DNA from 3 places in the Chitinibacter bivalviorum genome. Region 3 is predicted to be linked to each of the others. Evidence: predicted binding sites of a transcription regulator. Region 3 holds the regulator's gene; each other region holds the start of a gene.
The links. Region 3 encodes NrdR, which represses ribonucleotide reductase genes. Its sites were predicted from a motif close to AAANACNATATATNGTNTTT; they were not measured.
Positions count from the first base shown of each region.

Region 1: the regulator NrdR is predicted to act here: its motif matches at 6,029-6,048, upstream of HQ393_RS06790 (ribonucleoside-diphosphate reductase subunit alpha).
Region 2: the regulator NrdR is predicted to act here: its motif matches at 2,931-2,950, upstream of nrdD (anaerobic ribonucleoside-triphosphate reductase).

Region 1 is NZ_CP058627.1:1,431,179-1,441,452, forward strand. It holds gene HQ393_RS06775 (ribonucleotide-diphosphate reductase subunit beta) at 1-756, opposite strand, end outside; gene HQ393_RS06780 (hypothetical protein) at 801-1,385, opposite strand; gene HQ393_RS06785 (adenosine deaminase) at 1,399-2,415, opposite strand; gene HQ393_RS06790 (ribonucleoside-diphosphate reductase subunit alpha) at 3,085-5,979, opposite strand; gene HQ393_RS06795 (FKBP-type peptidyl-prolyl cis-trans isomerase) at 6,334-6,813, opposite strand; gene HQ393_RS06800 (peroxiredoxin) at 6,819-7,286, opposite strand; gene HQ393_RS06805 (ribosomal protein uL16 3-hydroxylase) at 7,438-8,583, shown strand; gene HQ393_RS06810 (DUF7931 domain-containing protein) at 8,549-9,055, shown strand; gene HQ393_RS06815 (hypothetical protein) at 9,231-9,572, opposite strand; gene HQ393_RS06820 (TRZ/ATZ family hydrolase) at 9,565-10,274, shown strand, end outside.
Region 2 is NZ_CP058627.1:3,438,807-3,449,080, forward strand. It holds gene nrdG (anaerobic ribonucleoside-triphosphate reductase activating protein) at 1-439, opposite strand, end outside; gene nrdD (anaerobic ribonucleoside-triphosphate reductase) at 445-2,673, opposite strand; gene HQ393_RS16245 (autotransporter domain-containing protein) at 3,148-4,119, shown strand; gene hslU (ATP-dependent protease ATPase subunit HslU) at 4,183-5,511, opposite strand; gene HQ393_RS16255 (PAS domain-containing sensor histidine kinase) at 5,609-7,318, shown strand; gene HQ393_RS16260 (response regulator) at 7,332-8,906, shown strand; gene ilvA (threonine ammonia-lyase, biosynthetic) at 8,978-10,274, shown strand, end outside.
Region 3 is NZ_CP058627.1:1,016,443-1,026,716, forward strand. It holds gene HQ393_RS04680 (ATP-binding cassette domain-containing protein) at 1-861, opposite strand, end outside; gene HQ393_RS04685 (phosphatidylglycerophosphatase A family protein) at 1,001-1,510, opposite strand; gene thiL (thiamine-phosphate kinase) at 1,516-2,472, opposite strand; gene nusB (transcription antitermination factor NusB) at 2,485-2,931, opposite strand; gene ribH (6,7-dimethyl-8-ribityllumazine synthase) at 2,970-3,440, opposite strand; gene ribBA (bifunctional 3,4-dihydroxy-2-butanone-4-phosphate synthase/GTP cyclohydrolase II) at 3,483-4,574, opposite strand; gene HQ393_RS04710 (riboflavin synthase) at 4,571-5,200, opposite strand; gene HQ393_RS04715 (YfgJ family double zinc ribbon protein) at 5,202-5,366, opposite strand; gene ribD (bifunctional diaminohydroxyphosphoribosylaminopyrimidine deaminase/5-amino-6-(5-phosphoribosylamino)uracil reductase RibD) at 5,369-6,505, opposite strand; gene nrdR (transcriptional regulator NrdR) at 6,514-6,966, opposite strand; gene glyA (serine hydroxymethyltransferase) at 7,175-8,422, opposite strand; gene HQ393_RS04735 (hypothetical protein) at 8,519-10,180, opposite strand; gene HQ393_RS04740 (hypoxanthine-guanine phosphoribosyltransferase) at 10,228-10,274, opposite strand, start outside.

The DNA of each region.
Region 1 (10,274 bases), 410 kb from region 3:
GGATTCATCGCGCAGGATGTATTGGTACTGCTCGGCAGCACCCGTCATTTTGTTTTGACGACCGAGCGCGAGGATTTGTACGAAGCCAACGTAGAAGAACAGGCCTTCCATAATGCAGGCAAATACGATGATCGAGCGCAACAGGGCTTGGTCGGTGGCCAAGGTGCCGGTTTTGAACGCGGGGTCGGTCAATACGTCGATAAATGGCATCAGGAAATGATCTTTATCGCGGATTGATTTGACTTCGTTGTAGGCGTTGAAGACTTCGCCTTCGTCCAGACCCAATGATTCAACAATGTATTGATAAGCGTGGGTGTGAATCGCTTCGTCAAACGCTTGGCGCAGCAGGAACTGGCGGCATTCTGGCGAGGTGATCTGGCGGTAGGTGCCCAGCACGATGTTGTTGGCTGCGAGGCTGTCGGCGGTCACAAAGAAGCCCAGATTGCGTTTGACCACGCGCATTTCGTCTTCGGATAACTGGCCGGTTTTCCATTGCTCGATGTCGCGCTGCATGTTCACTTCTTGCGGCATCCAGTGGTTTGCACACTGGGCGAGGTATTTTTCCCAGGCCCATTTGTGTTTGAATGGCACGAGCTGATTGACGTCGGTGGTGCCGTTGATGACGCGTTTGTCATCGGCGGTGATGCGCGGCGGAATGGCGTTGGTGGCCACTTTTGGTGCGGCAGGAATGGCGTTCGCCTGAGCTGGCGCGGGTGCGGCTGGGCGGTCGAGAACGTCATCGTCAAAACTGAGCATGGCTACTTTCCTTTTAATACATTTTGAATATGTGCTGGCAATGCTTATTGGCTGCCGAGCAGTTGTTGCTGAATATTGCTGGTGTCGGTGAGTTGATAGCGTTTTTGCAAATCAAACATATCGCGTTTGAATTCGTTGCTAAAAGTCACACTCGATTGAAAATTGATATTGAGGTTAAGGCTACCGAGGTAGCTGACCTCACCGGCACGAACGCTAAATTTTTGCTGTACGGGCACATTGAAATATTCGCTGGTATCAAAACCCAGCATCGAATTGCTGTGGCGAGACCAGCTTCCCGTAATATTGCTCACCGTGTATTCACCCGCAGGCAAACTCAGCAAGTACACTCGACCTGCGGGGCTAGGCTCGCTACCTGGTGCGTTAATGATGTCGGTCATGATCCGTGCATAGAGGTAATTGGCCCCTTGCGCGCCTTGCACAAATACCGTGGCGTCGCTGGTGTCACGGTCGAGTGATTGCAGGCTCATCGACATAAGCACCACGCCATTGCCTGGGATAGGTGCAATGCGGCCTTGAACAATCTGCTCGGCGGCCCGCTTTTGCCCTGTCATTGTGCTGCTACATGCGGCGAGCATCAGGACGAAAACCAGACTCAACATCCGTTTCATGTAAAGCCTCCGATTAGGCATTGAGCGCTTGGCTGATTTGATCTTGCCAGTGCGCTTTTTGGTCTGCGGTGAGCCAGCTCGCTTCAAAGCTATTGCGGATCAACTGCACAATCTCGTCTTGCGATAGATCGAGCGCTGCGCGACAGGCGAGTAAATTGGTGTTCAGATAACCACCAAAATACGCCGGATCATCCGAATTGACCATCGCACACAGACCTGCGGCCAGCAGCTCGCGTAGATTGTGCTCGGCCAAATCGTTCACCACACAGAGCTTCAGATTCGACAGCGGGCAAACGGTGAGCGGAATGCGCTCGGCGGCGAGCCGTTTCACGAGTTCCGCGTCTTCAGTACAGCGCACACCGTGATCAATGCGGCGCGATTTAAGCAAATCAAGCGCTTCCCAAATATAGCTGGCTGGCCCCTCTTCACCCGCATGCGCCACGGCGGGCAAACCCAGCTCGGCGCAACGCGCAAACAGGCGTGCAAATTTGCTGGGCGGGTGGCCCAATTCGCTGGAATCCAAACCCACACCGTCAATCTGCGCCAGATACGGCATCGCCTGCTCTAGCGTGGCAAAGCCGTCTTCCTCGCTCAAATGACGCAGGAAGCACATGATCAGCCTAAAGCTAATACCAAGTTGCGCCTCGCCGTCGAGCAAAGCGCGGCGGATGCCGTTGAATGACACGGCAAAATCAATGCCGCGCGCAGTATGCGTTTGCGGATCGTAAAAAATCTCGGTGTGAACGATATTGTCCGCTTTGGCGCGCAGTAAATACGCCCAAGTCAGATCGTAAAAATCCTGCTCGGTAATCAGCACCGACGCACCGGCGTAATACAGATCAAGGAAAGACTGCAATCTATCAAACTGATACGCCGCTCGCACCGCCTCGACATCGGCATACGGCAAAGCCACGCCATTGCGCGCAGCAAGCGCAAACATCATCTCAGGCTCGAGCGAGCCTTCGATGTGCAAATGCAGCTCGGTTTTAGGCAAGCGCGTGATCAGGGTATCGAGCGGGTGTTGGGGCACAATCATTCCTTAGTTTTAAGCAAAAACACGCTGGCAGCGTTAATCGGCCTCGCTGTACACCATGTACTATCATCGGCCTCATGCCTTGCCAGCGCGCTTTTGCGCCAATATATTCAATCGGGATCACCGATATTTAAGATGACTCGACGAACCATCTTAAATATCGGCGCCGCCATGCGGCACCGAGGTATATCAATACAAGCCAAACCCGGCATTATCTACAGACCTATACCCACATTAGCAGCAAGATGGTGGGTTACGTCCTTCGGCCTAACCCACCCTACGGCAGCGCCGCGATGATTGGGCTGGGGCTTTTATCCACGTGTAGCGAAAACCGCGGCGAGGAGAGAGACAAACAGTTTCACCGTTTGGCTCACGACGAAGCAAGGGCAGCGCGGAGCGCTTTTCGCCCGGGTCGCCTTTCTTTGCGTACTTACTTTGGCGAGGCAAAGAAAGTACGTCCCCCGCGGAAGGCGGCAACTCCAGTCAAGAGAACCGCTTCAAATTCAATTAGCCAATACTCTTCCATCTCGCGATATTTAAAATAACTGCCACAATCATTTTAAATATCGCTACCGAATAGCGGCAGCGATGGGTATCTCTTGCAAAAGCAATCAGCAGAACTAGGTCAAGCAAATACCTAATTAGGTATTTGCTTGAAGCCCATGATTACTGGCACGCCTCGCAATCTGGATTATCAATCGAGCAGAACTTCGCATCCGTCGCTGGCGTGCTATCCACCGCCGCCGCAGCCGTAATCACGGCTTGCGCTTGCGCTGCTGCATAGCCACCATCCACTGGCACCGCGTTCAACTCGCCACCACGACCGGTTGATTTCTCAGCCGCCGTTGCTGCCAGCGTGCGCAGGTAGTAAGTGGTTTTCAGGCCGCGCAACCAAGCGTGTTTGTACAACTCGTCCAGTTTCTTACCTGAGGCACCGGCCATGTAGATATTGAGCGATTGCGCTTGGTCGATCCATTTTTGACGACGTGAAGCCGCTTCCACCAACCATTTCGGATCCATCTCAAACGCAGTGGCGTACAGATCACGCAGGTCTTGCGGGATGCGATCGATTTGCGCCACTGAGCCGTCGAAGTATTTCAGATCCGACACCATGACTTCGTCCCACAGGCCGCGGGCTTTCAGGTCGCGCACCAAGTGCTCGTTGATCACGGTGAATTCACCTGACAAGTTCGATTTCACGAACAAGTTTTGGTAAGTCGGCTCGATACACGCATCCACGCCGACGATGTTTGAAATCGTAGCGGTTGGCGCAATCGCCAAGCAATTTGAGTTGCGCATACCGTAGGCGGCGATGCGGTCACGCAGCATCGTCCAATCCAGACGCGAGCTGCGATCCACTTCCAGGTAGCCGCCGCGCTCTTCTTCAAGCAGACGCAGTGAGTCTTGCGGCAAGATGCCACGATCCCACAAGCTGCCTTTGTAGCTGGCGTAAATGCCGCGCTCTTGCGCCAATTCGGTTGAAGCCCAGTAAGCGTGGTAAGCCACGGTTTCCATCGATACATCGGCAAATTCAACTGCGGCCTCTGATGCATATGGAATACGCAGCGCGTGCAAGCAGTCTTGGAAACCCATAATGCCCATACCGACTGGACGGTGTTTCAAGTTTGACGTACGCGCTTTGCGCACTGGGTAGAAGTTAATGTCGATCACGTTGTCGAGCATACGCATCGCTACTTTCACGGTGCGCGATAGTTTCTCAGCATCGAGTTCACCATTTTTCAGGTGGTTGTACAGATTGATCGAGCCCAAATTACATACGGCGATTTCTTCGTCGTTGGTATTGAGCGTGATCTCGGTGCACAAATTCGATGAATGAACGACACCAACGTGTTGCTGTGGGCTGCGGATATTGCATGGGTCTTTGAAAGTGATCCATGGGTGGCCCGTTTCAAACAACATCGTCAGCATTTTGCGCCACAGGCTTAAAGCGGGGATGGTTTTCGCCACGCGCATTTCACCACGCGCCGCTTTGGCTTCGTAGTTGGTGTAGGCAGTTTCGAAGGCTTTCCCCACTTTATCGTGCAGATCTGGCACTTCGGATGGGCTGAACAATGTCCAGTTAGCACCTTCCATGACGCGTTTCATAAACAGGTCAGGAATCCAGTTGGCCGAATTCATATCGTGCGTACGGCGACGGTCGTCACCGGTATTTTTACGCAACTCGAGGAATTCTTCGATGTCAGCGTGCCAAGTTTCCAGGTAAGCGCAGACTGCACCTTTGCGTTTACCACCTTGATTGACCGCCACGGCAGTGTCATTCACCACTTTCAGGAATGGCACTACGCCTTGAGATTTGCCATTGGTACCCTTGATGTGGCTACCCATGGCGCGCACGGAAGTCCAGTCATTACCCAAACCACCAGCAAATTTCGACAACAATGCGTTTTCTTTGAGTGCTTCGAAAATACCATCCAAATCATCAGGTACAGTCGTCAGGTAGCAGCTCGACATCTGGCTGTGACGCGTGCCCGAGTTAAACAGCGTTGGCGTTGATGACATAAAGTCAAAGCTCGACAACACGTTGTAGAACTCGATCGCGCGGTCTTCGCGATTGGTTTCATTCAGCGCCAAGCCCATGGCCACGCGCATAAAGAAGACCTGTGGCAACTCGATGCGGCGCTCGTTGATGTGCAGGAAGTAGCGGTCGTACAAAGTTTGCAGACCAAGGTAGCCAAACTGGTAATCACGGTTGTGATCCAAGGCAGCAGCCAATTTCGCCAAATCAAACTGACCCAGCTTTTCATCGAGCAACTCGGCTTCGATGCCTTTTTTGATGTAACGCGGGAAATAGCTCGCGTACACCGTTGCCATGTCTTCGTGGCTGGTTTCTTCACCTAGCACTTCACGACGTACGGTATTGAGCAGCAAACGTGCAGTCACCAGACCATAAGCAGGGTCGGTTTCGAGGAAGGTGCGTGCAGCCAAAATTGCTGATTTGCGAACTTCTTCTGCCGGAACACCGTCGTACAGATTTTTAAGTGTTTCAGCCAAAATCTGGTTTTGGTCGGTGTATTGCTCCAAGCCGCTACACGCCGAAGCGATCAGCGCTTTGAGTTTAGTCAGATCGAGCGGACGGCTGCTGCCATCTTCATACAACACATTAATTGCGTGCTGCTCAGCAGGCTCGGCTTCATGACGCGCAGCATCACGCTCACGTTGACGTTCGCTGCGATACAGTACATAGGCGCGCGCCACATCGTGCTCGCCCGAGCGCATCAGCGCCAATTCAACTTGGTCTTGGATGTCTTCAATGTGAATCGCACCGCCATCAGGCTTGCGGCGCATCAGCGCATTCACGACTGAATCAGTCAAATGAGAAACTTGCTCACGCACAGCCGCGCTAGAAGCGGCGTGGCTACCCTGTACCGCGATAAATGCTTTAGTTACGGCAACAGAGATTTTTGATGGCTCAAAAGGAACAACCGAGCCATTACGGCGAATAATTTTGTAATTAGCGTAATGCGCAGCATCGTGTGATGGTGTCTGGATATCAGTACTATCAGTGCGGCTAGTTGGGCTACTGTCGAGCGTGGCGTACATGCACGGTTCCTCAAAGCTTTGTGTATAAGTCTGTGTATAGTTTGTGAAGAAACACTACATCTTGTGTTCAGGTCACAGTGGTGACACAAATACTAGGGGAAAGTGGGGGGCTGGTGCAACTAGCACAGGCTGTGCTAGCAGATGAATGGTGAGGTAAAAAGCACAAACCCAAGCCAGGCTTGGGTTTGTGTGCTGTTGGACCATTAAACTTACATGACAGCGGGTTGCAAGATTGCAACATGCAGCACATACCAAGCAAGTGATGTAACTTTCTGCTCGACAAACAAAAAGGCGGCCAAGCCGCCTTTTTCATTACTCATTCAAAGACCGCATCTTAAAGCAGTCTATTTCATCTTAGTGGTGATGGCCGTGCTCGCCGTGAACGTGGCCATGAGCCAACTCTTCGGCAGTTGCTTCGCGAACGTTCGTTACTTTAGCGGCAAAACGAATTGTCATGCCAGCAAATGGGTGATTGCCATCTACTGTCACTTTATTGCCTTCAACTTCAGTCACGCGGAACAAGATTACTTCGCCTGTTTCAGGATCATCAGCTTCAAACATCATGCCCACTGCAACTTCAGGCGGGAAACCGTCTTTGTCTTCGTCACGAACCAATTCTGGCTCGAATTCGCCAAATGCGTCATCTGGTGACATCGTCACTTCCACCGCATCACCCACTGACTTGCCATGCAACGCTTCTTCAACCAGCGGCAGGATATTGTCATAACCGCCATGCAGGTAAGCAATCGGTTCTTCGGTTTTGTCGATTTGATTGCCTTCGGCGTCGTACATTTCATAAGTGAGTGTAACAACGGAATTTTTGGCGATTTGCATAGTGTTTATCCTAGCTGTTTTACAAGGTTCAAAATTTCGGCCGCATGGCCTTTGGGAACGACATGATAGAAAGCATGCCGAATCACACCCGATTTATCAATGACAAATGTCGAGCGTTCGATGCCATATCTTACCACGCCATGTGCTTCCCATTCGTGTATGGCGTGATAGAGGCGGCTAACCTCGCCTTCTGTATCGGATAAAAGGTCGAATGAAAGGCCTTGCTCATCGATAAAACTATCGTGGGCCAGACAGTCATCCGAACTCACCCCCAGAATAACGGTGTCATATTGCGAAAATGCGTCAGCACGGTCAGAGAACTCAACCGCCTCTAATATTCCGCCAGGCGTATGATCTTTGTTAAAAAAGTACAACACGACATTTTTTTTCGACTGAAAATCACTCAGCTGGATCATCTCCATCTGAGCATCGGGCAAAGAAAAATCAGGGGCTAATTCGCCTACATTGAGCATGGGGTCTCCAGTCGGTGCAATAATACGATTATTAGCTGACGCTAGCTTTGCCATTCAGACGCGGGAATCCACTTATATATAGAGCGCCCCAAATCCATTGGCTACACCTTGCGCCTTTCTTATTTTATTTATTTCTTTATAGCCACAAGCCATGCCTAAAACACCTTTCGATGTTGCACTGTTGGGTAATTTAACGCCCGAACAATTTTTGGCCGACTATTGGCAAAAAAAACCACTGCTCATTCGCCAAGCCTGGACTCATTTTCCAGAGCTGATCGATTTTGCGCGCTTATCTGAGTTTGCCCAGCGTGACGATGTCGAATCACGACTGATTGAGTTTCAGCATGGTCGCTGGAAGCTCGAAAACGGCCCATTTAGCCAACATCGTCTTAATCGCTTACCAGAAACGGATTGGACAATCCTGGTACAAAACGTCAATCATCTGGTGCCGCATATTGCGGACTTCTTATATCAATTTAATTTCCTGCCTTATACCCGCTTGGACGACGTCATGATTTCGTATGCGCCGCCCGGTGGTACGGTTGGCCCTCACTATGACTCCTACGATGTCTTTTTGTTGCAAGTGGGCGGACAAAAACGCTGGCAAATTTCCAGCGACGATGCGTCCGGCTTTATTGAAGATGCCCCTATCCGCGTACTGAAAGATTTCAACCCTGAGCAAGAGTGGATCTTAGAGCACGGCGATATGCTGTATCTGCCACCGAAATACGCCCATTACGGCGTAGCCCTTACCCCCGGGATGACGTACTCAGTTGGGTTCCGCGCCCCCAAAACACAAGAGGTCGCGACCAAATTTCTAGAGTTTTTGCAAGATGAAATCTGTCTTGAAGGCATGTACAGCGATCCTGACGCAAAAGCCACTGCGAGCCCAGCAAGAATCGACGAAGCCTTTGTCAGTCAAATCAGCAAAATGCTGCAGCAAGTCAAATGGAATGACGACATCGTGCGTCAATTTATTGGCCGCTATTTCTCCGAGCCCAAGCCTCACGTCTTTTTCGACCAAACTGAAGCGCCTCTGGAGTTTGATGACTTTGCCCAAGCCCTTGCGACACATGGCATTGTGCTTAATCTCAAAAGCCAGATGCTCTATAGCGATCAGCAGTTATATATCAATGGCGAAGAAGTTGAGTTTGAAGATGCAAGCGCTGAAGATATCGCCGCCCTGCAGCTATTAGCGAATGAACGCACCTTAGCTGCAGGGGAATACTCCGATGAACTCGTCGATTTACTCTATAGCTATCATGAATATGGATACCTCCAACCCATTACCCGATAAGCTTGCCCAGCCTTTTGATACCCGAGCAGGGTATCAGGCTGCGTTCAGCGCCATCATTAGTCAAGCTGGCCATACACTATTGATGTGTGAAAAGGATTTTGCCGAGATCGATTTGGGTTGCAAACGCAATTTTGACCTGCTGTGGGCGTTTTTCTCGCAACCCTCGCCAGGACGATTGCAACTCTTAATGCAAGACAGCGATTATCTCGGTCGACACTGCCCTCGCTTTATGCAGCTTTATGATCGCTTTACCCATTTAATCGAACTACGGGTAATTCCTGAACATTTACGCCAATGGCAAAAAGGCTGGGTCGTGAGCGATCACAAGAGCTATTTAATTCGTCACCATTACGACTGGTATCGCGGCGAATTAGCGAATGATCCGCAAATCGTTGCGCTGCTACGACAACAATTTGCCACACTTTGGGAACAATCCACTTCAAGTAATGCACTGCAACGCCTTGATTTATAAGGACGTACACTACGTTACACGGAGTAGCAGATTCCACTTCAATTTCAAGCCCTAAATGCGACCTAAACACTAGCAATTTGTCGGCATGGTGATTAGAATTCGCAGCGTTGGTTGTGAAGAAAGTCACAACGAAGTGAATTTAGGCGATCGGCAATTGCCGGTTACCGATAGTTAGTCAATCAAACTTAATCTTAAAGGATTTCAAAATGAAACAATCTCTGCTCGTTGCTGCTTTGTTGGCTGTTGCTTTGTCTGCTTGCGGTAAAAAAGAAGAGCCAGTTGAAGCTGCTTCTGCTGTAGTTGAAGCTTCTGCTCCAGCTGTTGAAGCTTCTGCTCCAGCTGCTGACGCTTCTGCTGCTTCTGCTGCTGTTGAAGCTCCAGCAGCTTCTGCTGCTTCTGAAGCTGCTGCTAAGTAATTCGGTTTTACCGAATACTGAAAAGCCGACCACAAGGTCGGCTTTTTGCATTTCTGGGGTAAAATAGCAGCCATCTCCCAACGATCTCCTTCCATGTCCATTCAAATCCTCCTCCCCCGCTGGATCATCCCAATTATTCCTCGCCACACCGTGTATAGCGACTATGCTCTGGTCATGAATGGCGAGCGCATTATTGCGCTTCAAGCCAAAGATGAGGCACTCGCAGCCTATCCACAAGCGACGATCACCGAGCTACCCGAGCATGCACTCTTGCCCGGGCTCGTCAATCTACACGCACATTCAGCCATGACCTTATTGCGCGGATTTGCTGATGACCTGCCGCTGATGCGTTGGCTCAATGAACACATCTGGCCAGCCGAAGGGATGCATGTGAGCGATGAATTTGTCTTCGATGGCTCCCAACTTGCCATCGCAGAAATGATTGCCGGCGGCACCACCAGCTGCAATGACATGTATTTTCATCACAGCGCAGTTGCACGCGCAGCGCTTGATGCAGGTTTTCGAATGACAATCGGCTGCTCGATTCTCGAGTTTCCAACTGCATTTGCCAGTAATGCCGACGATTACATCGGCAAAGCCCTGAAAAGTCGTGATGAATTTCTCGGCGAAACGCTTGTTAATTTTACCCTCGCACCACACGCGCCCTACACTGTCAGCGATACGACTTTTGGCCGCATCATTACGCTGGCCGATCAACTCAATCTCAGCATCCACTGCCACATTCACGAAACAACGGACGAAATCGCAGGCAGCCTCAAAGAATATGGAGTCCGCCCCTTAGA
Region 2 (10,274 bases), 1.2 Mb from region 3:
AGATGATGATTTGCCGCTGATTGGCTGAGCCGCGCCATGGCTGAGTGGTGGGTTGATCTTGCTCGTATTTGCCGTCGATGACGACGTCGATGTAGTTCATGATTTCCAGATTTTGTACGTCTTCATACAAATATCCCGTCCACAGCCAGATGTTTTTTTCTGGGTAGCGCTGCTTGAAAACCCTACATAGATTAAGGATTTCAGCGCGGTTGGCGGGGTGGAGGGGGTCGCCACCGGAGAGGCTGAGGCCATCGTGAGTGGCGCAGACGGCGAGGAGTTCTTCCATGATCTCTGCGGTGAAGGGCTGGCCGGATTTTCTATCCCAGGTGGATTGGTTGTAGCAGCCTGCGCAGGCGTGTTGGCACCCAGTGACAAAAAGCGTCACTCGGATGCCGGGGCCGTTGACTAAATCGCAGGTGTAATAGCGGTCGTAATTCATCTGATTTAGCAGGTTTCTAGGGTATTGCTCTCAAGTTCTTTATTTGTATTGAATGTAGAGTCATACCCTTTGCTATGTGAGGTCTGCGCAAAATGCTTCACACGGCGCATGACTTCTTTCTGTTTGCCCGCATTAAAGGGTCTGGCATTCGGGCTGCCGAGATAGCCACACACTCGGCGGGTGACTGACAGTGTCGCGCTGTCGTCATTGCCGCACTCGGGGCAGATGAATCCGTCTGCAGTCGCGAGCGTTTCACCCATAAAGCCGCATTCCCCACACGCGTCTACCGGCGTATTACTGCCGAAATACGGCACTTTAGTGACGGCATAGTCCCAAATGCGCTCTAGCGCGAGCAGGTTGTGCTTCATATTGGGTAATTCGACGTAGGTAATGTGGCCGCCAGTGGCGAGTTCGGCGTAGCCAGTTTCAAAATCGATTTTTTCAAATGGATTCACTTTGTGCAGAACATCCAAATGGAATGAATTGGTGTAATAGCCTTTGTCCGTCACTTCGTCGATGGTGCCGAAGCGTTCCTGATCGAGTTTGCAGAAACGGTGGCACAGCGATTCGCTGGGCGTTGAATACAGTGAGAAGCCAAATCCAGTGTCGCGCTTCCATTGTTTGGTCGCTTCGCTCATGGTCTGGATCACGCCATGCAAAAATTCGCGCGCTGTGGGGCTATGCGCGGGGTGATGGCCAAACAACAACACGCCGACTTCGTGCAGGCCGATATAGCCGAGCGAAATTGACGAGCGACCATCTTTGAATAAATCCATGATGCCGTCGGTCGGCTTTAATTTTCGGCCAAAAGCGCCTTCGGTATACAAAATCGGCGCGACATTGGCTTTGACGCCTTGCAGGCGTTGAATGCGCAGATACAGTGCTCTGAAGCAGGTTTGCAGGCGCTCTTGCAGCAGAGCGTTGAATTTCTCCAAATCACCTTTCGCTTCGATCGCGATCCGCGGCAAATTCAGGCTGACCACCCCCAGATTATTGCGCCCATCGAGCACTTCACGGCCATTTTCATCGTGCCACGCAGGCAGGAAGCTGCGGCAGCCCATCGGCGATACCGGAACGCTCGAGCCCGTAATCTGGCGATTGAGCTTGGCCGAAATAATATCGGGGTACATGCGTTTGGATGTGCATTCAAGCGCTAGTTGTTTGATGTCGTAATTGGGGTCGCTTGGTTTGAGGTTAATGCCTTCGTCGAGGAAGAACACCAATTTCGGGAACACCGGCGTCGTGCCTTCCTTGCCCAAGCCGCGAATGCGCACGCGCAAAATTGATTGCTGGATAATGCGTTCAGCCCACGATGTGCCCATGCCGAATGAGAAGGTCACAAAGGGTTGCTGCCCATTTGAGCTAAACAACGTGTTGATTTCGTATTCACACGCTTGTATGCCGTCGTAGGCTTCTTTTTCGGTGCGCTCTTTGGCGTAACGCTCAGGATCGGCGATTTGATATTCATACGCGACTGCGAGATTTTTCTCGTAGCTTTTCAACACATACGGTGCGAGCGTTTGGTCGATATTGGGAATCGTCGTGCCGCCATACTGATGGCTGGCCACTTGCGCGATGATTTGTGCGGTGACGGCGCACGCAACGCCGACCGATTTGGGGCTTTCGATTTTGGCGTTGCCGAGGCGAAAGCCATTGTGCAACATGCCTTGTAAATCGACGAGGCAGCAATTGGTGAACGGCAGGAAGGGCGAATAATCCAGATCGTGAAAATGGATATCGCCACTATTGTGCGCTTCCAGAATATCTTTGGGCAGAAAGGTGCTGGCGAACTGCTTGGAGACAATCCCAGCCATCAAATCGCGCATCACGGGGAAAACGTTGGCGTCTTTGTTGGCGTTTTCGGTCGTGGCTTCGCGGTCGGTTTTATTAACCAGCCCCATCAATTTGGCATGCAGCTCGGAGCCTTGCGCGCGGATGCGATCGCGCTCAAAACGATACTGTATATATATACGTGCAACTTCGGGGTATTCCTGCATCAACGCGTCTTCGACCAATTGCTGGATAGTCGGGATATCCAGTGGCGATGGCGATGATTTGAATAAATCGGCTTCCGCCAGTTTGCGGCATTCGTCCTCAACGTAGGTCGTGATCTGCTCGGCCAGCAATTCCGGCTCCGGATATTTGGCGGCAGTGGCGGCGCGGCGGCAGGCTTCAAAGATTTTGGCGCTGTCGTAGGCGGCTTTGGCGCCATCTCGCTTGATCACTTTCAACATGCTGGACGATTCCTTGGTTCGGCGATTTAAAAAAGTGGGCGAGCAAGCAGCACTCGCCCCAAATGGCTCATTAATGAGGTATTGCCTTCAAAGCGATGAATCTAAATTTCTACAGTCATATACCTTGCAATGTATATGGCCAAGCCAATTCAAAGTCTGGTGCGGGACTGATCATTTGCCCGTTGCTGGATGCCAATGCGCATCCACCCTGTGCCCCGTAGCTCAATGCGTATTTTAATCAGCTTGCGCGCAATGCAATACACAATATATGGTGATTATTTTCTAAAAATGACACTAAATATGCTGTTTTTGATGGGCGTCAAATTCTGACGGCTGGCGGGAAAAGCTGACGGACTCATCGTGACGACAGTACCTGAGGTGTGATTTCAAGGTTGCACTCTGGCAACTGTAAACCAAACGTCAGTAGGCGCTATGCTATGCTGGTAGCTCATAATTTACGCACTCAATTGACCCATGATGAAGTCTAGGAAACTGGCTGTTTTGCTGTTTGCGTTGATGACTCCTTTGACGCAAGCGATTGATTTGCCGTCCTTTGTCGAAAAAAACAGCGGGCGCTCTTTCACATTTGATCCGGTCAGAATTCAGAAAAAGGCCGATGGCGTGTTGGCGTTGATGTCTTATTCGGTCATTCTGGATTTGGCGAGTAGCAGTTTGTCAATTCAAGGCTCGGGCGGCGAAAAGCAAAATCTGGCCATGAGTCAACTGGGCGGCGGGGCAACGATGAGCGTGGAAACGCCCTTGTATCTGGAAGGTGCAATTGCCTACAGTCGCTACGACCCGACCTTTGTGGCGACATCGGGCTCGGAAACGCGCAGTGTGCCGCTCAAATGGACAACCGTAACAGCGACGGGTGGGATAGGTTGGGATTTTCCGGTGGTGGAAAATCTGGTTTTCCGACCGATTGTGAATTTTTCGCTCGGCGCGGTAGCTAGCGACTTAAAGCTCGCGAATTGGTGGCTCAATTATAAAACCGGTAATGAATATAAATTTATCGATGGCGGCTCGATGAATGCCCTCGGGCTGGGTGGCGCCTTGATGCTTGATTACGAGCTGGTCTTGCCCGAGCATGAAATTGACGTTGAGCTGCGGTATTCGGCGATTCATTTACAAGGCTTTGCCAATGGCAACAGCCTCAATAGTAATGCCGACTCGCAAACGGCAAATATCTGGGCGCGTTGGCGGGCGCCTACGGGCTTGGTTCTGATGTCGCGCCCTTTGCGCTATGTGCTGGAGTTTTCGCATTCGCGCTATTTTGGCGATCAGGCCGGTATCTTGGGTTTTGATAATTTGTCGACGCTGGGCGCAGGCTTTGAATTTGATTCGAGCAATTACAGTAATCTGATTTCCCGTACGCGGATTTTAATGCGCTATATGTTCGGTCAAGATGTCTCGGGGATCGGTGCAAGTATTGCGGTGAGCTTCTAAAATGTAGGGTATACGTCTAAAGATGAAATAGATAATGATCTTTGGACGTATACCCTATATATATTACAGCATATAACGCGCTAGATCTTCATTGCCCGCCAAGCTGCCTAGTTTTTCGCTGACAAATGGCGCATCCACCGTCACCGTGCCCCGTTTGGCATCAAATGACACATCTTCCAGCAATCTTTCCATGATCGTGTACAAGCGACGCGCGCCGATGTTCTCCGTGCTTTCGTTCACTTTCCACGCCATTTGCGCCATTTGCGCGATGCCGTCGTTGGTGAAATTAACCTCGATCTCTTCGGTGGCCAGTAGCGCCTGATATTGCTTGGCCAAGCACGCATCGGTGCCGGTCAAGATCGTGGCAAAGTCTTCGACGGTCAGCGAATTGAGCTCGACGCGAATCGGGAAGCGCCCTTGCAGCTCAGGGATCAAATCCGACGGTTTGGCCAAGTGGAACGCGCCACTGGCGATAAACAAAATATGGTCGGTTTTGACCATGCCGTATTTGGTGCTGACGGTCGTGCCTTCAACCAGCGGGAGCAAATCGCGCTGAACCCCTTGGCGTGATACTTCGCCGCCACTGCCTTCAGCTCGGGTGGCTACCTTATCGATTTCGTCGATAAAGACAATGCCGTTTTGCTCAACGATTTTGAGCGCTTCGGCTTTGGCGTCGTCTTCATTGACGAGTTTAGCGGCTTCTTCGTCGATCAATGCTTTGAGCGCATCGGGCACTTTCATCTTTTGGGCTTTCTTTTTCTCGCCCATCGCACCTTTGAACATGCTTTGAATCTGGCTGGAAAAGTCTTCCATGCCGGGCGGTGCAAAGACTTCCATGCTCGGCGTCGGCGCCGCAACTTCGATGTCGATTTCTTTGTCGTCGAATTTACCTTCCCGCAGCATTTTGCGGAATTTCTGCCGCGTCTCAGACATCGGGTCTTCGTGGTTGACGCTGCCGTAATTGTTATTGGTCGATGGTGGCGGCAACAAAATATCGAGGATGCGGTTTTCGGCGGCATCTTCGGCCTTGACGCGATTTTTGGCGATGGCCGAGTCGCGTACTTGTTTGATCGCGATTTCCATCAAATCCCGAATAATGCTGTCAACGTCTTTGCCGACATAGCCGACCTCGGTGAATTTGGTTGCTTCTACTTTGATAAACGGGGCATCAGCCAGCTTGGCCAGACGGCGGGCGATTTCAGTTTTACCCACGCCAGTGGGCCCTATCATCAGAATGTTTTTAGGCGTGATTTCATGGCGTAGCGGTTCGGCCACTTGCTGACGACGCCAGCGATTACGCAGCGCAATGGCGACGGCTTTTTTGGCTGCAGCCTGGCCAACAATGTGTTTATCGAGTTCATGAACAATTTCTTGCGGCGTCATTTGCGTCATCGTGCGTTTCCTTCAAGGCTAGTGCTGTCTACATCGGGGCTGAAGGGATAAATTTAAAGCCCACATACGGCGCTTGAGTGCTGCAGAGTGGGCTTGATTGACTATATTAGTAATATTCCCCAAATTTGTGCTGAGCCTGTTTGTGAACGTCAAACCGCTTACTCTGCTATTGATGGCCTGGCTTGGCTTGCTATTTGCAGCCATGCTGGCAGGCTCCTACTGGCTGATTGATCTGCAACACGCGGCAATGGCTAAGGCTGGCACGATGGCGCCTCACTTTGAGATGAATGCAGCCCATCTTTCTTCGGATTTGTTGGGTATATTTGTGCTGATCTTATTTTTCTTGCTTTTTAGCTCAATACCACTGTGGGTATTGCTCGCTGTGCAAAAAAAACAGCAACAGCAGGCCACGCGGCTACTTCCCGAATTGCCGCAGCTTGAGCCCGCCAAAATTGAGGCTTTAGGCTCGACCTTTGCGCCCGTCCTGCATGCCATGCAAGCACTGCAGCAGCAGCAAGCGCAGGAGATGGCGCAGCTGAGTGAACGCAATGAGATGTTTGCCAATGCGCTCGACGAATTAAATGACATGGGGCGACAACTGCGGCGTTCTGAATTGCGCTGGGCGTTGGCGCTAGAGGCAACGGGTGATGGCATTTGGGAATGGGATGCTGATGACAATAGCTGGTATTTCTCACAACGCTGTAAATCAATACTGGGCTACCTAGATCAGGAATTAGCCAGCTCTTTTGATGCATTTCGTCAGTTGATACACCCCGACGATGCCGAGCGTGTTGCGAATCACTTTGCCCAATATGTGCAGGTAAGGCCGAAAGGCAGTTATGACATCTTTGAGCTGGAATTTCGCATGCAGCATAAAGAAGGGCATTGGCTGCAAATATTGTCTCGCGCAGTGGCCAGCCGTGATCTGGAGGGGCACGTAGTTAGGATTGTCGGCACACACAGCGATATCACCGAGCAGCGCAAAACGATACAGGATTTGTCGAATGCGAAAGAAGCCGCTGAAAAGGCGGTTTCCCAATTGCGTAATGCGCAAATGCAAATGATTGAATCGGAAAAATTGGCGGCGCTTGGGGCGCTGGTGGCGGGGGTGGCTCATGAAGTCAATACGCCGCTGGGGATCGCCTTGACTGCGGCCTCAACACTGAATGGCGATACTGAAACCGTACTAGACTTGGTCCATGCGGGGAGTCTGAAAAAAAGCGAGTTACAACATTATCTAGAGATCGCGCATGATGCAACTGGGCTGATTTTACGTCATTGCGATAATGCCGCTCGCCTGATCCGTAGCTTCAAAAACATCTCGGTGGATCAAACTGCCGAAGTGATTCGGGAGTTTGATTTGGGCTTATACCTGCAAGAAATTTTGCAATCGTTGCGACCTAGTTTGCGCCAAACGACCCACACCATTACCTTGGATTGCCCCGAGGGCTTGATGGTGCATACCTACCCTAGTGCATTTACTCAAATATTCAACAACTTAGTCAATAACGCTATTTTGCATGCCTTTGTTGCTGGCCAACATGGCGTGATGCAAATCAAGGTGCAGATATTGAGTGATGTGCTGGTTGAAATGCGTTTTATGGATAACGGGATCGGGATCGCTGAATCTGTTAGAGCAAAAGTATTTGAGCCGTTCTACACTACAAAGCGGGGGCAAGGAGGTAGCGGTTTGGGAATGAGCATTGTGCATAATTTGGTGGTGGCTCAATTGAAAGGCGTGATCAGTATTGAAGAAACGCCAGGTGGCGGCGCCAGTTTTGTGATTGTTTTCCCCCGTGCCTTATAGGGAGAAATAGGGAATGAATATGCTCGACGACGACAACTGGTTAGAAGACGATACGCATGATGAATTGGCGGCGAAGGTCGTGCCTTGGAATGTTTTGGTGGTCGATGATGAGCCTGATATTCATCATGTCACCAAATTAGCGCTGTCCAATATCGATTTTCTGCGTCGGCCACTGAATATTTTGTCGTGCTACTCAGGCAAAGAGGCCATCGAATTATTATCGGTGCGTGATGATATCGCGCTGGTATTGCTGGATGTGGTGATGGAAACGGAAGACGCCGGCCTGATTGTGGCGCGTGAGATTCGTGAAACGCTGAATAATCATCACATCCGAATAATTCTCCGCACGGGGCAGCCTGGCGTTGCGCCAGAGCGCCATGTCATCGAAAACTACGATATCAATGATTACAAAGCCAAAACCGAGCTAACTCGCGATAAGCTCTATACCTCCGTGCTCGGCACGTTGCGCTCGTATAACGACATTATGCTGATCGAGCATCAGCGTCGGCAGCTCGATGCCAATCGTCGCGGCCTGATCAAAGTGGTCGATGCGTCGACCAGTATTTTCCGTTTGCAATCGATACAGCAGTTTGCCCAAGGGGTTTTGGAGCAATTGCAATCGCTGCTGTTTTTTGAGCAGGACGCATTGTATCTGGTTGTTAATGGGGGTATGGCTGCTTTAACCCATAATAATGAAGTTATGGTGATGTATGCTACCGGGGGGTATCAGCAGTATTGTGGTCGCTCCCTCGGCCAGACTGAGCTAACACGCTTACAGCCTTCTATTGATGAAGCCATCTCAAAACAACAAAGTGTATTTGCGAGCGATCATTTTGTTGGCTTTTTCCTCTCGCCCCATGGCCCAATTAATTTGCTGATTATTGATGGCCCTGTTGAGCTGTCGCATCCCGATGCCAATTTGGTCGATTTGTTCTGTAAAAATGTGTCGATTGCGTATGAAAACCTGATGCTCAATAAGGAGATCGAGGATACGCAGCGCAGTATTATTTATCAGCTTTCTGAGGTGATTGAAAATCGCTCTAAAGATACAGGTAAACACATCCATCGCATGGCTGAGTTTTCCTATGTCTTGGCGCTTGAGTTGGGTTTAAGTGAAGAAGAGGCACAAATTATTCGTGCGGCCAGCCCGCTGCACGATATTGGCAAGGTCGGCATTCCTGATTTGGTACTCAATAAACCGGGACCACTAGATATTGCCGAGCGAGCCGTGATGGATACGCATGCGACACTCGGCTATGAGATGTTGCGCGAGTCCAAGCCCCGTATTCTGAAAATGGCGTCCATCATTGCGCATGAGCACCATGAGAAATGGGATGGCTCGGGTTATCCGCGCAAACTCAAAGGGTCGGAAATTCATATCGCAGGGCGGATTATCGCACTCGCCGATGTCTACGATGCGCTCACCCATGCGCGCTGCTACAAAGATCCGTGGCCGCGTGATCGCGTCCTTGCGACCATTCAAGAAGGCTCGGGAAATCACTTTGACCCAGCGGTGGTCGATGCATTTTTCAAATGTCTACCTAAGATCGAAGAGATAAGACAGACATTAACCGATCATGGCGCGTAGATTCAGCGGTTTTAGGGTTAAAATGGGCGAATTGCAGCAGCAATTCGCCCTCTTCACATTTGGTTATTGATATGACAAAAGACTATCTAGAACGCATCCTTTCCGCACGGGTTTACGATGTTGCGGTTGAATCACCGCTGGATTTTGCGCCGAATTTGTCTCGTCGTATTGGTAATGCCGTTTATTTCAAACGTGAAGATATGCAGCCCGTGTTTTCGTTCAAAATTCGCGGCGCGTATAACAAAATGGTGCAGTTAAGCCGTGCCGAGCTCGATCGCGGTGTTGTCGCCGCATCGGCAGGGAATCATGCGCAAGGTGTTGCACTTGCTGCCCAACACCTGAAATGCCGCGCCACGATTGTGATGCCAGCGACCGCACCACGGATCAAGGTGGATGCGGTCACGCGCCGTGGGGCAGAAGTGGTACTCGTGGGCGAGTCGTATTCAGACTGCTACGAACATGCGATTAAGCTCTCGGCTGAAACAGGTGCGACGTTTGTTCACCCTTATGACGATCCCGATGTGATCGCCGGGCAGGGCACGGTGGCGATGGAAATTTTGCGTCAACACCCTGATCCATTGCATGCCGTGTTTATTCCGGTTGGCGGTGGTGGTTTGTTGGCGGGTATGGCCGCGTATATCAAGCGCCTGCGCCCGGATGTGAAGGTGATTGGCGTTGAGCCAACTGACGCCAATGCGATGTATTTGTCGCTGAAATTGGGCGAGCGCATTACCTTGCCGCAAGTGGGTATCTTTGCCGATGGCGTTGCCGTCAAACAAGTCGGCGAGGAAACTTTCCGCCTGTCACAGCAGTTTGTGGATGATGTGATCTTGGTGGACACCGATGCGATGTGCGCGGCGATCAAGGATGTGTTTGAAGATAATCGCTCGATTTTGGAGCCCGCTGGCGCGTTGGCAATTGCAGGGATGAAGGCGTGGGCGGCGCGCGAAGGCGTACAAGGGCAAACCTTGGTTGCGATTGCGTCGGGCGCCAATATGAATTTCGATCGTCTGCGCTATGTCGCCGAGCAAGCTGAAATGGGTGAGCAGCGCGAAGCCATTATGGCGGTCACGGTGCCCGAGCAACCAGGCAGTTTCCGGAAATTCTGTAGTTTGATTGGCGCACGCAATGTAACCGAATTTAACTATCGCTATGGCTCAGAGCGCGAAGCGCATGTCTTTGTGGGTTTGTCGATTCAGCAGCGTAGCGAAGTGGTCGATTTGATCGAAAAGCTCGCGGCAGAGGGATTGCCGGCGATTGATTTGACCGACAATGAAATGGCGAAATTGCATATTCGCCATTTGGTGGGTGGCCATGCGCCACAAGCGGTGCATGAACGCGTGATTCGTTTTGAGTTTCCAGAGCGCC
Region 3 (10,274 bases):
CTTTTCCAACGCTTTAACACGGCTTTGCGCTTGCTTGGCCTTGCTGGCCTTGGCTTTGAAGCGAGTAATAAAGCTTTCCAGATGGGCAATCTGCCGCTGTTGCTTTTCATACGATTGCGATTGCAGCGCTAGTTTTTCTGCGCGTTGGTTTTCAAAGTCAGCGTAATTACCGGTATAAAGTGCTAATTCAGCATTTTCTACGTGCAAAATCTGGCCGACCGTCGAATCGAGAAAATCGCGGTCATGGGAAATAATCAGCAACATCCCGCGATAAGATTTCAACCAGTTTTCAAGCCAAACAACAGTTTCCAAATCCAAGTGATTGGTCGGCTCATCAAGTAGCAATAAGTCTGAGCGACACATCAAAGCCTGCGCCAAATTGAGGCGCATACGCCAGCCACCGGAAAAACTCGATACGGGGCGATTCACTTCGTCGATACTAAAACCCAAACCTGCAAGTAATTTCCCTGCCCGAGCCGGCGCAGAATAGCCATCGATCGCTTCGAGCTGAGCCAATAATTCGCCATGACGCAGGCCGTCATGGTCTTCTGCTGCATCCGCTTCTTGCAGTTGCGCCTCTATACGACGCAATTCAACGTCGCCATCGAGTACGTAATCTAGCGCGGAGCATGGTAAAGCGGGGGTTTCCTGCGCAACGTGGGCAATGGCGGCGCGTGGCGGCATTTCCAGATTGCCTTCGTCGGCGTGAATTTCATCGCGCAACAAGGCATAAAAGCTCGATTTTCCGGCACCGTTGGCACCGACGACGCCTGTTTTTGAGCCGGGATTGAGGGTTAAGTCAACGCGGTTCAATAAAACTTTGACGCCGCGACGGAGAGTGAGGGATTTTAGTCTGATCATCCCTCGATTTTAACAGAGCTGGCTCATTCAGCGCGGGAAAGATGATTACTATTAGTGGAGGAAATACAGCATTTCATTAGGTATTGACACGAAATCAAAGCTGGATATGGCTCATAAGCACATACCCGTGCCTCGCAAGTTAAATAAAACAACTTAAGCCTATAATGCCTGCAATAGCAAACAGCGCTGCGATCAGGTCGTCCAGCATCACACCCAAGCCGCCTTTGACGCGCCGATCAAACCAACTAATCGGCCAAGGTTTAATAATGTCGAACAGGCGAAAGAGTGCAAACGCCAGCAACCACGCTAGCGGCGTATTCGGCGTAAAACAAAGCACCATCATCATGGCGACAATTTCGTCAATCACGATGCCGCCATAATCACTCACGCCTAAGGCCCGCCCTGTGAGTTCAGCAGCATATACGCCGAGAGCAAATAGTGGTACGCAGAAAACGAAAATAATCGGATTCGGCAAAACGATTTGTAATGCGGCAAAAATGGGTAAAGCGACCAATGTCCCCCACGTCCCGGGGGCTTTTTGGGCTAGGCCGCTGCCAAATCCAAATGACAACATATGGGCGGGGTGACTGCGCAGAAAAGCCCAGCTTGGCATAATCTGCGGCGGCGTTTTTTTATTTGTGCTAGCCATGATATTTAGGAAGTTTTGAAATGATCGAAGCCACCAAAAGGCAGTACGACGGCCTGTTGATGTTGATCGACAAAGTGTAAGCCTTTGGTGGCGACGATTTCGCCGATGCGGCTAATGTTTAATTGGCATTGCGTCGCGATGTGTTGCAGTGCGCTTCGCGCACTGTGGGGCGCAGTAAAGCACAATTCATAATCATCCCCGCCTGCCAATTTCGCCTCCAACGCCAAAGCAGGTGCAAGCGGCTGTAGCTGCGGGGCCATCGGCACGGCATCGATATGAATCACTGCGCCACAATGTGATCGATTGCAGATATGACGCAAATCACCGGCCAAGCCATCCGAAATATCCAGTGCAGCATGTGCTAAATGTGCAATGGCTTGACCGAATATAACCCGCGGCTGTGGCAAATCGAGGCGTAAATCGCATTCGAGTGCAGTCGGCTCAGGTAGTTTTGCCCTTCCCGTTCGGTGCATGACTGCGGCGGCAGCCGCGCCGAGCGGGCCGCTGACCCAAATATCGTCACCAATTTGAGCGCCACTGCGTAACATGGCCTGCCCAGTAGGGACTTCGCCAGCAACCTGAATGGCAATCGTTAAAGGGCCGCGCGTGGTATCGCCGCCTACCAATTCAATTTGGTGCTCATCCGCCAGCGCAAACATACCTTGGCTAAATCGGGCTAGCCAATCGGGTTTTATTTCAGGCAAAGCCAAGGAGAGCGTAAACCACGTCGGTTTAGCGCCCATCGCCGCCAAATCTGATAAATTCACGGCCAGGCACTTATGCCCCAAACGATATGGATCTGCATCCGCAAAGAAATGACGACCTTCGACCAACATATCAGCGGAAACTGCAAGCTGATGGTTGGGGCTAATCGTCATCAGTGCGGCATCGTCCCCCACGCCCAAATCGGCATATCGCACTGGGCGGGTAAAATACTGGGCGATCAGATCAAATTCGTTCATAGGGCAAATAATTTATGCTTGGCGTTTGGCGCGAATCGAAGCAAATTCTTCAGCGCGAACCAATTCAGCCAATTTATCCAATACACCATTTACAAATCGATGTCCGTCCGAGCCGCCATAGGTTTTGGTCAACTCAATCGCTTCATTGATAATCACTGGGTATGGTGTTTCTGGCATTGAAATGATTTCAAATGCACCGGTGTACAGCACGGATAATTCAACCGTGCTCACTTCTTCAAGCGGGCGGTCTACGTGTGGCTCGATGGCCTTAGTTAGCGCTGCGGCATCTTTAATCACGCCAAATAAAATGGCGCGATACAGATTGGCATCCGCCTTGGTGAAATAGGTGCTGCTGCCGCGCAGATAAAGATCGATATTATTGACCGTATCATGGCTCATTAAGTACTGATAGACACCCTGAACCGCAAATTCACGTGCGCGACGACGCGCGGATTTCATTGGTGGTTTTTTTGCAGCGGGTGCTTTTTGTTCTTCGGTCATGCTTGTAATGCCTTTACTAAATTAGCGGTTTCAACCGCAACACGCGCAGCTTCACGCGCTTTTTCTACTACACGAACTTCAGCCTGTTCATCGGTTTCGGTCGTCAAAATGCAATTGGCAATGGGCAAGCCAGAATCTAAAGTAACGCGAGTAACGCCTGCGCCGGATTCGTTCGCCACCAATTCAAAGTGATAAGTTTCACCGCGAATAATTGCGCCAAGGGCAATTAAGGCGTCAAAACGATGGCTGTTGGCCATTGATTGCAAGACAACAGGAATCTCTAAGGCGCCAGCTACACTGCTGAGCAAGATGTCTTGTGGCGCTACGCCGAGCTTGACCAATTCATCGAGGCAGTTGTCACGCAAGCCTTCGCAAATCGGGGTGTTAAACCGGCTCATCACAACGCCGATGCGCATACCCTGCCCGGCTAAATTGGGCTTAATCAATGCAATACCTTCTACAGACATGTTTAATCCTTTTTATGACTCTTCAATTCGTTGTGACTTGGCTTAAGGCTGTGCAAAGCCTGTGATTTCCAAACCAAAGCCCATCATGCTTGGTATTTTCCGCTCGGGCGACATGAGTCGCATGCGGCCTACTCCCAGATCTTTGAGCATTTGCGCGCCAATGCCATAGGTGCGCATATCCCATTTTTGTGGCTTATTGAGCTTCAGCTCGGGTAGTGCCCTTGCCAGTAAGTCTTCACCGTCTTCGGCACGGTGCAGTAAGACAACCACCCCTTTGCCTGCTTTTTCAATCGCCAATAAAGCAGACTCAATACTCCACGAATGGCTGCGAGTATCAAGGTCAAGCCAATCCATAACGGAGAGCGGCTCATGGACACGAACCAAGGTCTCGTCATCAGTGGTTGGCTGGCCTTTGATCAAGGCCAAATGCGTAGCAGAGGTAAGCTTGTCGCGATAGACCGCCAGATCAAATTCGCCAGCGAAGGTGCGCACTTTCCGACGCCCCGCACACTCCACCAAAGACTCGGTGCGACTACGGTAATTAATTAAATCGGCAATCGTGCCAATTTTTAGTTTGTGTTCTTCAGCGAAAACGAGCAATTCAGGCAGGCGCGCCATCGTGCCATCGTCATTCATGATTTCGCAGATGACTGAAGCCGGGGTGAGGCCAGCCATCATGGCGAGATCACAACCCGCTTCGGTATGACCTGCCCGCACCAGTACCCCACCTGGTTGTGCCATGACGGGGAAAATATGCCCTGGTGACACGATGTCGCTGGCTTTGGCATCAAACGCCACTGCTTTACGAATCGTCAGTGCGCGGTCATGTGCGGAAATACCGGTACTCACTCCCTCGGCGGCCTCAATAGAAGCGGTGAAGTTGGTACCGAAAGACGAGCCATTGCTCGAGACCATTGTCGAGAGATTGAGTGTTTTGCAGCGCTCAGGGGTGAGTGTCAGGCAAACCAAACCACGACCATATTTGGCCATAAAATTGATGGCTTCTGGCGTGACAAAGTCAGCAGCTAAAACCAAATCGCCCTCATTTTCACGATCTTCCTCATCGACCAATACGACCATGCGTCCGGCTTTTAATTCGGCAACGATTTCATGAACTGGTGAGATTTGACTCATGCTTGGGCTCCGCCTTGGTTGGTTTCCAATGAAACCATGCGTTCAACATAGCGTGCAATCAGGTCTATCTCTAGATTGACCATTGCCCCCGCAGTAATTTGGCCTAGCGTCGTAACGCTTAAAGTGTGCGGAATCAGGTTGATGGAGAAAATACATCCTTCTGCCGTATCTTTGACTGTATTTGTGGTGAGTGAAACGCCATTCACCACGACCGAACCTTTGGCGGCTAAATATTTTGCCAGATGCTGTGGCGCGCAAATCCGCAGCTCGCGATTCTCGCCTATCGGGTCGAAGCTCAGCACTTTGCCAACGCCATCGACGTGGCCTGATACCATGTGCCCGCCCAGCATATCCCCTAGACGCAGCGCTTTTTCAAGATTGACATGAGAGCCGGGCTTATCTAAGCCTACCGTGCAACGTAGTGATTCATTCGATACGTCAATCTTGTAGCAATTGGGGGGTATAAGTTCAATCACAGTCATGCAAGCGCCATTGTGGGCAATACTATCCCCAAGTATGACGTTACCCATATCAAGATTGGCGGCATCCACCGTCAGTTGCACGCCACCATCAAAAGCTTTTACATCAGTAATCTGACCTACAGCCTGAATAATGCCTGTGAACATATCAGTCCTTTTGTTCAGGAAATAATGCGGGATTAGCTGCACGCACACGTGCGGAAGATTTCAATTCATTGCAGTGATTGCAGAAATAACTTTTTGCGCCACAGGCGGCTAAAACTTCAATATCTTTGCCGCAGTCTGGGCAAACGAGTGTTTTTTCATCGGCCATAGTTATTCTCCTGAAGTGCTATGAGCAAAACTCAGATCGGTAAAACGTAGCGTTGTTCGCTGATCATTGCCAATCATGCGACGATCAATGACGGTCGGACGATACTGCTGGCTTAAATCGGCCAAGCAAAAATCAGCCAATGCCTGACCTTGACCAATAAAGCTCATGGCTTGGTACAGCACTATCTCGTCCACTAAGCCCGCCTCTAGCAGGCTTCCCACTAGCTGACCGCCGGCCTCTACAGTCACGAGATTAAATCCCTGTTCTCCCAAATATAAGCATGCAGCCTGCAAATCGACACGACCATTTTGCGCAGGCAAAGTCGCAAGGACCGCATTTTCACCAAGAGCATCTGCTTGTTGTGGGGCTTGAGTCGTTAAAATATGCGTCTTGCCAGCCAGCTCTGGCGAGGCTGCGCTTAGTATTTTGGCATTGGCATTAATGCGCAAATGACTGTCGAGCACAATCCGCTGTGGTTGGCGTGTAACAGCAAAGCCTCGTGCATTCAATTGCGGATCATCGGCAAGAATAGTCCCGATGCCAGTTAGCATTGCGCAGGATTGCGCGCGTAAACGCTGCACATCAGCGCGTGCTGCGGCGCCGGTGATCCATTGAGACTCACCATTATTTAGCGCAATTCGCCCATCAAGACTGGCGGCCAATTTCACGCGCAACCAAGGGCGCTTACGGATCATGCGCGACAAGAAGCCTTTGTGATGTTCACGCGCTTGCTCGGCCAAGAGGCCATAAGAAACATCAACCCCATGCGCAGCCAAGCGGGCTAGGCCTTGCCCTGCAACCAGCGGGTTCGGGTCGCGTAAGGCGGCAACTACGCGCGTAACCCCCGCACCAATCAAAGTGTTGGCGCACGGTGGGGTACGGCCGAAATGACTGCAAGGCTCAAGCGTGACATAAGCTGTCGCACCGCGTGCGGCGGCACTCGAATGGTTTTTTGCCATTTTGAGCGCCATAATTTCAGCGTGTGCACCGCCGGCTGCTTGGCTGTGGCCATAGCCGATCAATTGTTGATCACGTACCAAAACGCAACCGACACTAGGGTTGGGCGATGTCATATTGGCGCCCAACGCTGCATATTGCAGCGCTTTTGCCATCATTTCGTAATCAAATGCAGAAAAGATCACCGTGATTATTCCTTGGTGACTTCGCGAATCACGTCACGAAAATCTTCTACGTCTTGGAAAGAGCGATAAACCGAGGCAAAACGGATATAGGCTACTTTGTCGAGCTTGGCGAGTTCAGCGATTACCATTTCGCCAATTTGGCGGGACATGATTTCGCGCTCACCCACGGTGAGCACTTTTTGAATAATGCGGGAAATGGCCTCATCGACCAATGGTGTTGGTACGGGCCGCTTGTGGAGCGCACGCAAGAAGCTAGTGCGAACTTTTTCGCGATCAAACTCAGCCCGCTGGCCGTTTTGTTTGACGACTTGCGGCATTCGAACTTCTGCGGTCTCGAAGGTGGTAAAGCGCTTATCACAAATCGTGCAGCGACGCCGACGGCGAACCACATCGCCCTCGTCGGAAACGCGCGAGTCAACGACTTGCGTATCGGGTGAACCACAGAATGGGCACTTCATGAACGACCCCGCAAAGAACAAAAGATCAATTAGAGATAGATAAGGCCAAAGTAATCACTTTCAATCGTGAACTTTGGCTTTTCATACTCTACTCAGGTATTGCTCTATAGACAATGCTACAAATCAAACCCAGACGTATACATAAAGAACAAAAAGTAAAAGGTGGAGCGCCGAGCGCCCCACCCTTTATTCAGTCATTGGCGTTTTCTTAAGCGCCGTAAACTGGGAACTGCGCCGTCAAAGCTTTTACTTTGGCTGACACAGCTGCGATATTTGCGTCATCTTCCGGATTATCCAGTACGTCAGCAATCAAGTTGGCCACTTGAATAGCTTCAGCTTCTTTAAAGCCGCGCGTCGTAATTGCAGGCGCGCCAATGCGGATGCCTGAAGTTACAAATGGGCTTTCTGGATCATTCGGGATCGAGTTCTTGTTTACAGTGATGTGTGCTTTACCTAAGAAGGCATCAGCCGCTTTACCCGTCAAACCTTTAGGACGCAGGTCAACCAAGAATACATGAGACTCAGTACGGCCAGAAATAATGCGCAGGCCGCGTTCAGTCAGTGTTTTTGCCATGGCTTGAGCATTGAGCAACACTTGTTTCTGATACTCTTTGAATTCTTCAGTGGCAGCTTCTTTGAATGCAACCGCTTTACCCGCGATCACGTGCATCAGCGGGCCGCCTTGCAGTGTTGGGAATACGTTTGAATTCAATGATTTTTCAAACTCAGCCTTAGCCAAGATGATACCGCCGCGTGGGCCGCGCAATGTTTTGTGCGTAGTTGACGTCACAAAGTGAGCGTGTGGCACTGGATTTGGATATACACCCGCGGCGATCAAGCCTGCGTAGTGAGCCATATCCACCATGAAGTACGCGCCAACTTTGTCTGCGATTTCGCGCATACGAGCCCAGTCAAAACGCAAAGCGTAAGCCGAAGCGCCACCGATCAGTAGTTTTGGCTTGGTTTCCATTGCGACGCGTTCCATATCGTCGTAATCGATTTCTTCGTTTTCGTTCAAACCGTAAGCTACGATATTGAACAATTTACCTGACAAATTAGCTGGCGAGCCATGAGTCAAGTGACCACCATGACCCAGATTCATACCCATTACGGTGTCACCTGGTTTCAGGATAGAGAAGTACACCGCTTGGTTGGCTTGTGAGCCTGAGTGAGGCTGAACATTCGCGTACTCAGCGCCAAACAATGCTTTTACGCGATCAATCGCCAATTGCTCGATGACATCAACGTGCTCGCAGCCGCCGTAAAAGCGTTTACCAGGATAGCCTTCAGCATATTTATTGGTCAGCTGTGAGCCTTGGGCTTCCATGACCGCTGGGCTAGTGTAGTTTTCAGAAGCGATCAATTCGATGTGTTCGTGCTGACGAACAACTTCTGCAGCCATAGCGGCAGCGAGATCGGGATCGTATGAGGCAATAGTTTGGGACTTCGAGAACATGAGCGTGAAGCATCCGTAGCCGTTAAAAGATGCGCAATTCTAACACGACTTAGATCAAATCGAGATGCGCAGTTATCAGCTAAGCATGCAAGATTTTCATGATTTCTTTTTTCGCCAGACATTTGCAAGGGTTTTAAGTGTGCGCCTTAAGGAAACTCGTTCATCAGACATCGCATCCAAAAACTCAGCCAAAGCTTTTGATTTTGCGACGGTATAGAATATGAGCCAAGTAATTGGGGCGCTCACCGCAATAAAATACCAAATCTTCGTGCTAAGCGATTCATCCGCTAAGCTAAATAAATTCATCCCCAGAAAGCCAGTAATCGTCGTACCCAACAGACCAAACACGGTCACCACCGTTAGTCGAACTACGGTGTCAGCTTGACGACGAAGATCTTCGTTTTCAAGATATTGATTCATGCTTTGCACCGATTCTTTGACGTCGCTATGTAAGCGATTGGTCTCCAGGTGGCGTGACATCATCTGAAACAGCTGATCCGAAACAATTTGATTTGACACTTCTCGAAACCAATATCTTTGGTTAAAGCGCAAGAAACCTTCCAGCAGCAAACGAATTTCTCGTTTAAAGGTACGAATAGAGCGTACGTTTTGTAAATTAAGCTCAGAAAGTGCTACCGCTAGGCGATCGGAAAACATCAGCAAGGCCGCCTTATGAAAATGTGCGATCAAGGCCATTAAAAAGTGTTGATGCCTAAACTGACCGAGCACGCCAGTATAAGGGTCGGAGTAAAACTGATTGGAATGCATACCCACCATCACGAACGCATGTCCATTACACATCATCCGAGTAGAGGCAGAAGAATGTTTGCGCTCTGGCACCCAAAATCGATCAAAACAGCATTGACGCTCGAACTCTTCAAACGTTTTCTGTGTATACGCGGCCGCATCATTGTTTCCTGGTCGAGTCACCATGCCAAGGCGATAGAAATCTTCATCGCTGAGCTTAAACGGATCGTCCACCGCCAAATAGGCAAGGATGGGCATACGGTGGTATTCAATCTGCCGATAGCGCAAATTACCCTTGGCCGCAGAATGATGCAGTACGAGTGGATTAAGCAGAAACTCCCAGTGACTCGCCATTCTTGGCGCTCGATGCCGGCCCAAATGACTTAAATAATTAGCCCTATCTTCATAATCAGATTCAGAGATAACATCCCCAACCCCATCTAGCCAGGCGACTTTACGCAAACAATTTGCCGCAGTTTTGTCTTCATCCCACTGAGCAGGAAAGGCGCGACCAAAACGAAACAAGGCATCCTGCACCCGCTTTAGCGGCAAATTTTCCCCCGCAATTTCAAACGCAAGAATGACTACATCAACGTCATAGAAAAAATACAGATCGATGTGCGCAACCGTAAAATGATGAACGGTGCCATCTTTAAACATCATTAGTACGGTGCGGATGTCTTGGCGTCGAAAGACGTGAAGTGGAGAAAGCCCGTAACCGGCAACATTGCTAGACTGACTTGCATTTTCGCCATACAAGAAGCGCTGAACGTAAGGAAGGAAGGTGACAAACTCGCGATAATGCCGCTCCTCGAAATTCTCAGGAGCCGCATCAAATTCAGTCGCCCGTGGCTGCCAAGGGGATCCCTCAGCAGCCTCTTGCTGCATGATTTTCCATTGCTGCCCCATGGCGCTACTCTCGCCGGGTTTGTGCGGCATAGGCATCAGTTGCAGCGGCCAAATAAGAATTTGGCGGAAATGCTTTACAATAACATCAGTACTTGTCGCCATCTTAGCGCCCTTTAGCGGACGGATGCTGGCGTCAAGCTCTGCGTTAACTAGAGCCCTTTGACTGCATAGACAGCCAATGTGTTACGCCAGTACC